2 regions of the Serratia surfactantfaciens genome follow, and region 2 is predicted to be linked to the other one. Evidence: predicted binding sites of a transcription regulator. Region 2 holds the regulator's gene; the other holds the start of a gene.
The links. The regulator CRP, encoded in region 2, controls carbon source genes, mostly activating them, when cyclic AMP is high. The targets are predictions, from matches to a motif close to ATGTGANNNNNNTCACAT.
Positions count from the first base shown of each region.

Region 1 (4,717 bases), 1.2 Mb from region 2:
GCGGGCCTCGTCCGTCGCCAGCCACAGTGCCACATCGCCGATATCTTCCGATTCGCCCAGGCGGCCGGCGGGCGTATGGGCGATAAAGGGCGCGAACGCCGCGCTGTCGGCCACGCTGCTGCGCGCCATCGGCGTGTCGATGATGCCGGGGTTGATGTTGTTGACGCGGATGCCCTGGCCGCTGTATTCGAGCGCCACTGCGCGGATCATCGCATCGAGCGCCCCTTTGCTGGCGGAGTAGCTGGATGAACCGGCCAGTGCGCCGTGGGTCAGCCAGGAGGAGGTGTTGATGATCACGCCGCCCGAGCGTTGAGCCAGGAAGGTTTCAATCTCGTATTTCATCGCCAGCCAGACGCCTCTGAGGTTAATGGCGATAACCCGGTCAAAATCTTCGCTGGTCTGTTCGGTGATGGGGGCGAAGTTGCCGATGATGCCGGCGTTGTTGAGGGCGACGTCGAGTCGGCCGTAATGGGCGGTCACCGCGGCGAGCAGCCGGCGGATATCACCCTCCTGGGCGACGTCGGTCACGATGGGCAGGGCGTCGCCGCCGGCCAACGCGATATCGCGCGCCGTGGCTTCGATCTCCGCCGCGCGCCGGCCGGCCAACGCCACTTTGGCGCCCTCGCGGGCATAGGCCAGCGCTGCGGCGCGGCCGATGCCGGTGCCGCCGCCGCTCACCAGTACGACTTTACCCGCCAGCCTGCGCGGCGTTTCATGAGTTGGAGCTGTAGCATTAATCATCGCATCGATACCTGGTAATGGGTTCGATCGCAATGCTATGTTGTTAGATGACGGATAACTATCCGCTAAAAATTCATCTCACTATTAGATAATTTATATCAATAGCATGAAGAAACCCGAACTGTCCGGCCTGGCGGCCTTCGTGGCTATCGCCAGTGAACGCAGCTTCCGCCGCGCCGCCGCTCGGCTGGGCGTAACGCCGCCGACGCTGACCCACACCCTGCGCGAACTGGAGGCGCAGGTGGGCATTCGCCTGCTGAACCGCACCACCCGCAACGTCTCGCCGACGGAGGCCGGTGAGCATCTGTTGGCACAGCTGGTGCCGGCCTTTACCGATATCGACGCCGCGCTGGAAAGCCTGAATGCGTTTCGCGACGGGCCGCGCGGCCTGGTGCGCATCAACGCGCCGCGTTCGGCCATCGAGCTCGCCATCGTGCCGCTTCTGGGGCGCTTGGCCAGCGAGTACCCCGGCATTACGCTGGAAGTGGTGGCGGACGAGGGGTTCGCCAACATCGTCGAACAAGGCTTTGACGCCGGTATCCGACTCGGTGAGGATCTGCACAACGATATGCGCGCGGTGCGCGTGACGCCAGATCTGCGTTTTGCCATCGTCGCCACGCCGGACTATTTTCAACGGCATGGCGAACCGGCGCATCCGCAGGATTTGCTGCAGCATCGCTGCATCGGTTGGCGCAAGGCCTCTTCGGGCGAGCGCTACAAATGGGCGTTTCAGCAGGGCGAGCAGCGATTTTCCGTGGCGGTCAACAGCCCGCTGATCGTGGATGACGCCAGACTGTTGCTGCAGGCGGCGTTGGCGCACGTCGGCATCGCTTTCGCCATCGAGCAGGAGGTGGAAGAACACCTGGCGAGCGGGCGGCTGCGGCGAGTGTTGGCCGACTGGTGCGCGCCGTTTCCCGGTTTTTACCTCTATTATCCCAATCGTAGAAATCACCCCGTGGCGTTGACCACGGTGATCGAGTTGCTGCGTCTGCCCACGTAATCCTCCCCACGCCACCGCGTGCGGGATGGCAGGGGGGAATCAAGCCTGAACTATTTTTATATCCTCTCCATTTGTTCCGGCTCAAATAAACCCTTAAATTCTCAGCGCGTTCATAACTGGCTGTTTATAATTGCTATTTGAGTATTTATTGCGAATATTCTGAGTTTTTATCGGTTATTTGAGAGCCCGGTCACACTATTTTTTTGTGCGAAATGTGAAGAGGGTCAATCCGCCAGGTCAATGAGAGACGGTTATGTTACCTCCTGGCTTACCGATCCGTTTTTCATGCTCCGTATACTGTCCGTAACCAGGGCAACGTGACGGAAATTTTCATAAGGAATGTGCGTGAAGCAATCGTGATTGCATCTGGCATACAAATAACACGGGGTTTTTTTGATTATCTGAGGTGCTTGGTATGGAAAAGAAAAAAATCTATCTGTTTTGTTCTGCCGGTATGTCCACTTCCCTGTTGGTATCAAAAATGAAGGCGCAGGCCGAGAAATATGAAGTGCCGGTGATCATCGCCGCTTACCCGGAAGCGCTGGCCGCCGAGAAGGGCGTTGAAGCGGATCTGATCCTGCTGGGGCCGCAGATCGCCTACACCTTGCCGGAAGTGCAAAAACAGCTGCCCAACAAACCTGTGGAAGTCATCGATCCGCTGCTGTACGGCAAGGTCGATGGGCTGGGCGTACTGAAGGCCGCGGTGGCCGCCATCAAGAAAGCCAACCAATAACAGGAGGCCGCCGTGAATACCCTCATTGCCTCGCTCGAGAAGGTTATCCTGCCTTTCGCCGTAAAAATCGGTAAGCAGCCCCACGTCAACGCCATCAAGAACGGCTTTATCCGCCTGATGCCGCTGACCTTGACCGGGGCGATGTTCGTGTTGATCAACAACGTGTTCCTCAGCTTCGGTGAGGGATCGTTCTTCTATTCGTTGGGCGTGAGGTTGGACGCCTCCACCATCGAGACGCTTAACGGCCTGAAGAGCATCGGCGGCAGCGTTTACAACGGTACGCTGGGGATCATGTCCCTGATGACGCCGTTCTTTATCAGCATGGCGTTGGCCGAAGAGCGCAAGGTCGATCCGCTGGCCTCGGCACTGCTGGCGGTGGCGGCCTTCATGACCGTCACGCCGTTCAACGTCGGCGAGGCCTATGCGGTGGGCGCCAACTGGCTGGGCGGCGCCAACATCATTTCCGGTATGGTGATCGGGTTGGCGGTGGCTGAGATGTTTGCTTTCATCGTGCGGCGCAACTGGGTGATCAGCCTGCCGGACAGCGTGCCGGCTTCGGTGTCGCGCTCTTTCTCGGCGCTGATCCCCGGCTTCATCATCCTCTCCATCATGGGGCTGGTGGCGTTCGCGCTGGCGCATTGGGGCACCAACTTCCACCAGATCATCATGGACGGCATTTCGGCGCCGCTGGCCAAGATGGGCAGCGTGGTGGGTTGGGTGTACGTGCTGTTCTCTTCGCTGCTGTGGTTCTTTGGGGTGCACGGCTCCATGGCGTTGGCGGCGCTGGACAGCGGCATCATGACACCGTTCGCGCTGGAAAACGTGGAGCTGTACAACAAATACGGTTCTGTCGAAGCGGCGGTGGCCGCCGGTAAAGAGTTCCACATGTGGGCGAAACCGTTCGTCGACTCCTATATCTACCTCGGCGGCACCGGCTCGACGCTGGGCCTGATCATCGCCATCTTCATCGCCTCGCGCCGCGAGGATTACCGCCAGGTCGCCAAGTTGGCGACACCATCCGGCATTTTCCAGATCAACGAGCCGATCCTGTTCGGCCTGCCGGTGATCATGAACCCGGTGATGTTCATTCCGTTTATTCTGGTACAGCCGGTGCTGACCATTATCACTTCGCTGGCTTATTACTCCGGACTGATCCCGCCGATCACCAACATCGCGCCCTGGACCATGCCGGTCGGCCTGGGGGCGTTCTTCAACACCAACGGCAGCATCATGGCCATGTTGCTGAGCCTGTTCAACCTGGCGGTCGCCACCGTGATTTACCTGCCGTTCGTGGCGATCTCCAACAAGGCGCAGAGCCAGATCGATGCGGCGACAGAAAGCGAAGAAGACATCGCCAACGCGCTGAAATTCTAACTGTGGAACGGGGCGGCGTGGCCGCCCCGCGAGGGACGCGAGTATGGAATATCAATTTGCCGACGGGTTCTGGTGGGGCAGCGCCACCTCCGCGCCGCAGTCTGAAGGGGCGGCCGCGCGGGACGGCAAGAGCCGCAACATCTTCGACTATTGGTACGAGATCGCGCCTGAGCGCTTTCACGATCGGGTGGGGCCGGCTGAGGCCTCGACCTTTTATGACCATTTCCGCACCGACATCGGACTGCTCAAAACGTTGGGCCACAATACCTTCAGAACGTCGATCTCGTGGTCGCGGCTGATCCCGGACGGCGACGGCGAGGTGAACCCGCAGGCGGTGGCTTTCTATAACGCGATGATCGACGAGCTGCTGGCGCAGGGCATCACCCCGTTTATCAATCTCTATCACTTCGATATGCCGCTGTGCATGCAGCAGCGCGGCGGCTGGGAAAGCCGGGCGGTGGTCGAAGCCTACGCGCGTTACGCCGATATGTGTTTCGCTCTGTTTGGCGATCGGGTCACCCACTGGTTCACCTTCAACGAGCCGATCGTGCCGGTGGAGGCCGGTTACCTGAATGACTTGCACTACCCTTGCGTGGTGGACTTCAAACGGGCGGTCACCGTGGCGTATCACAGCGTACTGGCGCATGCCATGGCGGTGCAGCGTTTCAGAGCGCGCGGGTTGCCGGGGAGCATCGGCATCATTCTGAATCTGAGCCCGACCTATCCGCGCTCCGATGCGCCGGAGGATCTGCAGGCCGCACACGACGCCGATCTGCTGCTCAATCGCAGCTTTCTCGAGCCGGTCGCCAAGGGACGTTATCCGACGGCGCTGCTGCACCTGTTGGAGCAGCATGGGCTGATGCCGCACT
Region 1 is NZ_CP016948.1:175,194-179,910, forward strand. Features, by position in the region: gene ATE40_RS00725 (SDR family NAD(P)-dependent oxidoreductase) at 1-741, opposite strand, end outside; gene ATE40_RS00730 (LysR family transcriptional regulator) at 848-1,741, shown strand; gene ATE40_RS00735 (PTS sugar transporter subunit IIB) at 2,157-2,474, shown strand; gene chbC (PTS N,N'-diacetylchitobiose transporter subunit IIC) at 2,487-3,848, shown strand; gene ATE40_RS00745 (glycoside hydrolase family 1 protein) at 3,892-4,717, shown strand, end outside.
Region 1: the regulator CRP is predicted to act here: its motif matches at 1,954-1,971, upstream of ATE40_RS00735 (PTS sugar transporter subunit IIB).

Region 2 (4,717 bases):
GTCCGGCGGCTGCATGATGCCGCTGTTGTCGCTGCTCGGGCCATCGTATTCCAGCCGCTGCTGGCAGCTTTGCAGCGCGATTTCACAGGTTTGCAGATACTCTTCCGCCAGCTTCGGCGTCAGCATGTAGTGCTCGCGCGCCAGAATGGTCATGGCGTTCAGGTGCTCGACGATGAACTGGCTGTGAGTGACCCACAGCCGCATGTCAGCCAGATAGTTCGAGGCGAATCCCGGTTCCTGCATCGCCTGATTGAGCGCTGTGAACAGCGCATTGTGCGCCTGGTTGACCTGCATGCGGGCGTAGGCCAGCGAGGCGGCGTCCGGCTCGGGTTGCTTCAGCATCAGCCGCAGCGCGGCCTGATCGTTCTCCAGCGCCTGATGGGCATTTTTGCGCAGCAGCCCGCTTTGCCACTGCGGCCACAGCCAAATGGTGCCGCCGAACGCCAGCACGCAGCCGATCAGCGTATCGATCAGGCGCGGCACCAGAAAATGCGAGCCGTTCAGCGCCAGCAGCTGCAGGGTGTAAACCGCCGTGACCGTAAAGCCGATCACCGATAGCCCGTAATTCTTGCGCGAAACCAGGTAGGCCAGCAGCGTGATCACCAGCATGATGCTCAGCGTTTCCCCTTCCGGCAACTGCAGCTGCAGCAGACCCGCCGCCAGCAACAGTCCGGCGATCGTGCCCAGCGCACGGTGCTGAATGCGCACCCGGGTGGCGTTATAGCCGTTTTGACTCACCAGCATGATAGTGAGCAGGATCCAGTAAGGCTTCGGCAGGTTGAATACCGCCCCCAGGCTGCTGCCGACCGCCAGCGTTACCCCCAGCCGCGCGGCGTTGCGCAGGGCGGTGGATTTGAACGACAGGTAGCTGGCCAACGCCGGCCAAAACGGCAGGCGGTGCTGGCTGGGCATCAAATCGCGGCGGTACAGCGGGTGCTGGGTGCGCAGCAGGCGGGCGATGCGGCTGAAATGGTAGTAGCAAAACTGGCCGACCGGGTTGTCGGGATGCTGCGCCGCCATTTTTTCCAGCGCCGCCAGCTCGTGCGTCATGGAAAAGCGCTTCGAATGTTGATGGTAGAGAATATCGTGCGCCACCACGCGCAGCCGGCCGGCGATCACCTGGGCGTTGCGGCGAATGATCGCTTCGGCCTGGCTCTGCTCCATCAGCTTCTGCACTTCTTCCGGCAGATGCAGGCTGACGGTGATGTGCTCCTGCAGGTCCATCGCCACCTGAAAGGCGCGCTGCAGGCGCTTTTGATCGAGGTTGTTGGCGTGCGGCAGGAAATTAAGCTGTTGGTACAGTAGGCTGATCAGATCCATCACCTTTTGCTGGCGCACCAGCAGCGGCGGCAGCGCGGTTTGCGGGTCGGTGTGTTGGGTCAGCAGCGAATACTTGGCTTCGAAGTAGTCCGCCAGTTCCAGATAAAGCTGGCTCAACGTCTCGCGCATCGGCTGCTCTTTCCACAGTTTGAACCAGAACCAGGTGAATAAGCCGTACCAGGCGGTGCCGATGACGTACAACAACGGCGCCTGCCAGATTGGTACCGTGCCAGCCATGCTGAGAGCGAAGATGGCGGCCACCAGCGCCGCCGGCAACAGCCGGGCGTGCAGCGGGCTGATTTCGCCGGTGACGCCGAGCAACAGCGCCAGACCCAGCATCAGCGCCGGCAGCGGCAGATGCCACAGCAGGGCCTGTTGCAGCAGCAGGCTGCTGAGGGCGAACAGCGCACCGCCGACGATCAGCCGTTTAAAGAAGCGCTTATGCGGCGTGTCGAGACCGGCGATATTGCAGCAGGCGGGCACCAGAGAGAACATCAGGCCGAGCTGCAGCTGGCCGATCAGCAGGCCGAACAGCACCGGCAGGCACAACACCAGCGTTTGTCGCAGTGCGTAATTGACTTCCGGGTGGTAGATCAGACGACGCCACATGGCAGCGAGCAGATAAAAAACGGCGCAGATTGCGCCGTTTTTTCAGGGATTAACGGGTGCCGTAGACGACAATGGTTTTGCCGTGGGCGGAAATCAGGTTTTGGTCTTCCAGCATTTTCAGAATACGGCCAACGGTTTCGCGCGAGCAGCCGACGATCTGGCCGATTTCCTGACGGGTGATTTTGATCTGCATGCCGTCCGGGTGAGTCATGGCGTCGGGTTGCTTCGCCAGATTCAGCAAGGTTTGCGCGATGCGGCCGGTAACGTCCAGGAAGGCGAGGTTGCCCACTTTTTCGGAAGTGACCTGCAGGCGGCTCGCCATTTGGGCGGACAGACGCATCAGGATGTCCGGGTTCACCTGGATCAGCTGGCGGAATTTCTTGTAGGAAATTTCGGCCACTTCACAGGCGGTTTTCGCGCGAACCCAGGCGCTGCGCTCCTGGCCCTCTTCGAACAATCCGAGCTCGCCGATGAAATCCCCCTGGTTGAGGTAGGACAAGATCATCTCTTTACCTTCTTCATCCTTGATCAGCACCGCGACGGAGCCTTTCACGATGTAGTAAAGCGTTTCGGCCTTTTCACCTTGGTGAATCAGCGTACTCTTCGATGGATATTTGTGGATATGGCAATGAGACAGGAACCATTCGAGAGTAGGGTCTGTTTGCGGTTTGCCGAGAACCATTCGCTGTTATCCTCTGTTGTTATCGCTGCCTTGTGTCACAGGGGTCAGAGTTCCCTGTAAAACCCGCCTGTAGCCGCTGTTATGAGCGAGGGCTACCGGCAAGTTTTGAGGCGTGTCATAAAAATACGCTGTCGCTCTAGCATATTAACTTGCCGTAAGCGCTGCAAGCTACATTCTGTTAACATACCGGTAAAGGAGCCTTTCTCTGGGCGTTTCCCTGAAATGCAGTGTCCCGGAAAGATTTATTGCGGCTCTGTTTGTAGCACAGAGTAAGGCGGGTGTCTCGTGTTGTCTCGCTTCAGCATGATTAGCATCAGGTTACGTTGCCTGTTTCTATGCGAAAGCGTACTCTGATTTTAAGAAATCAACCGGAGTGACCAGAATGCAGGCAAGAGTTAAATGGGTGGAAGGGTTAACGTTTTTGGGTGAATCGGCCTCCGGCCATCAGGTACTGATGGACGGCAACGCCGGCGATAAAGCGCCCAGCCCGATGGAGATGGTGCTGATGTCGGTAGGCGGCTGCAGCGCGATCGACGTGGTGTCCATCCTGCAAAAAGGGCGCAATGACGTGCGCGATTGCGAGGTGAAGCTGACCTCCGAGCGCCGCGAAGAAGCCCCGCGGCTGTTCACCCATATCAACCTGCACTTCATCGTCACCGGTCAGGATCTGACCGACAAGATCGTAGAGCGAGCGGTGAACCTGTCGGCGGAGAAATACTGCTCGGTGGCGCTGATGCTCAACAAAGCCGCCACGGTGACCCACAGCTTCGAGATCCGCCAGCCGGCGTAATCGAGACGGAGCGCGGCCAGCCGCCGCGCTCAACGCGCTTATTCGATCTTCTTGCCTTCCAGCAGCCGCTGCACCAGCGGCGCCATGATCAGCTCCATCGCCAACCCCATCTTGCCGCCCGGCACCACCAGCGTATTGATGTGCGAAATAAACGATCCTTGCAGCATCGCCAGCAAATAGGGGAAGTCTATCTGATCCAGCCCGCGGAAGTGGATCACCACGAAGCTTTCATCCAGTGACGGAATGGCCTTGGCAGCGAACGGGTTGGAGGTGTCCACCGTCGGAACGCGCTGGAAGTTGATGTGGGTGCGCGAGAACTGCGGCGTGATGTAGTTGATGTAGTCTTCCATCGAACGCACCACCGAATCCATTACCGCTTCGCGGGAGTGGCCGCGCTCGCCGGTATCGCGGATCAGCTTCTGGATCCATTCCAGGTTGACGATCGGCACCACGCCGACCAGCAGATCGACATGTTTGGCCACGTCATGGTGCTCGGTGACTACGCCGCCGTGCAGCCCCTCGTAGAACAGCACGTCGGTCGGCGCCGGCAGTGGCTCCCACGGGGTGAAGGTGCCCGGCACCTGATTGTATGGCACCGCTTCGTCGTAGGTATGCAGATACTTGCGCGAACGGCCGGTGCCGTTCTTGCCGTAGTCGATAAAGCTTTGTTGCAGCAGGCCGAAGTCGTTGGCCTCGGGGCCGAAATAGCTGATGTGTCTGCCCAGATCGCGCGCCTTGCGGATCGCCGCGTCCATCTCCGGCCGGGTGTAGCGGTGGAAACTGTCGCCCTCCAGCTCGGCGGCGCGAATGTTGAGCTGCTGGAAGATTTTGCGGAACGCCACGCTGGTGGTGGTGGTGCCGGCGCCGCTGGAACCGGTCACCGCGATAACGGGATGTTTGGCAGACATGGTGGTTGTCACTCCGTGTTGAATGCGCCGGCGTCAGGGGATTATTGTGGCTCTTGTTGACGCTCTCTATGTCAGGAAAAAATGGTGCGCGCTGGTTTGCAATGCCCCATTGTTACCTGATTTTTTCCGTCAGTCATAGAACCGAACGCCACTAAATTTCTTCCTGCCCGGCGCGGAACTGGCCGCGCGGCATGATGTTGACGCTCTCGTGCAGTTCCGACCACACCAGCACCACGTCGCCGTTTTTCAGCTGGCGGCGCACGTCCTCCACCTTCTGCTCCAGCGAGCGCTCGTGCTCGCCATAATCGGTGCCTTCGCGCAGTACAAAGGATTCGATCAGGCTATTCAGGGTATCGGTTGTCAGCTCTTGCCAGGGAATGATCACGTCGGGATGTCCAGATAAGGGGA
Region 2 is NZ_CP016948.1:4,099,791-4,104,507, reverse strand. Features, by position in the region: gene ATE40_RS19270 (YccS/YhfK family putative transporter) at 1-1,929, opposite strand, end outside; gene crp (cAMP-activated global transcriptional regulator CRP) at 1,979-2,611, opposite strand; gene ATE40_RS19260 (OsmC family protein) at 2,994-3,401, shown strand; gene ATE40_RS19255 (phosphoribulokinase) at 3,440-4,309, opposite strand; gene ATE40_RS19250 (YheU family protein) at 4,461-4,694, opposite strand; gene ATE40_RS19245 (hydrolase) at 4,691-4,717, opposite strand, start outside.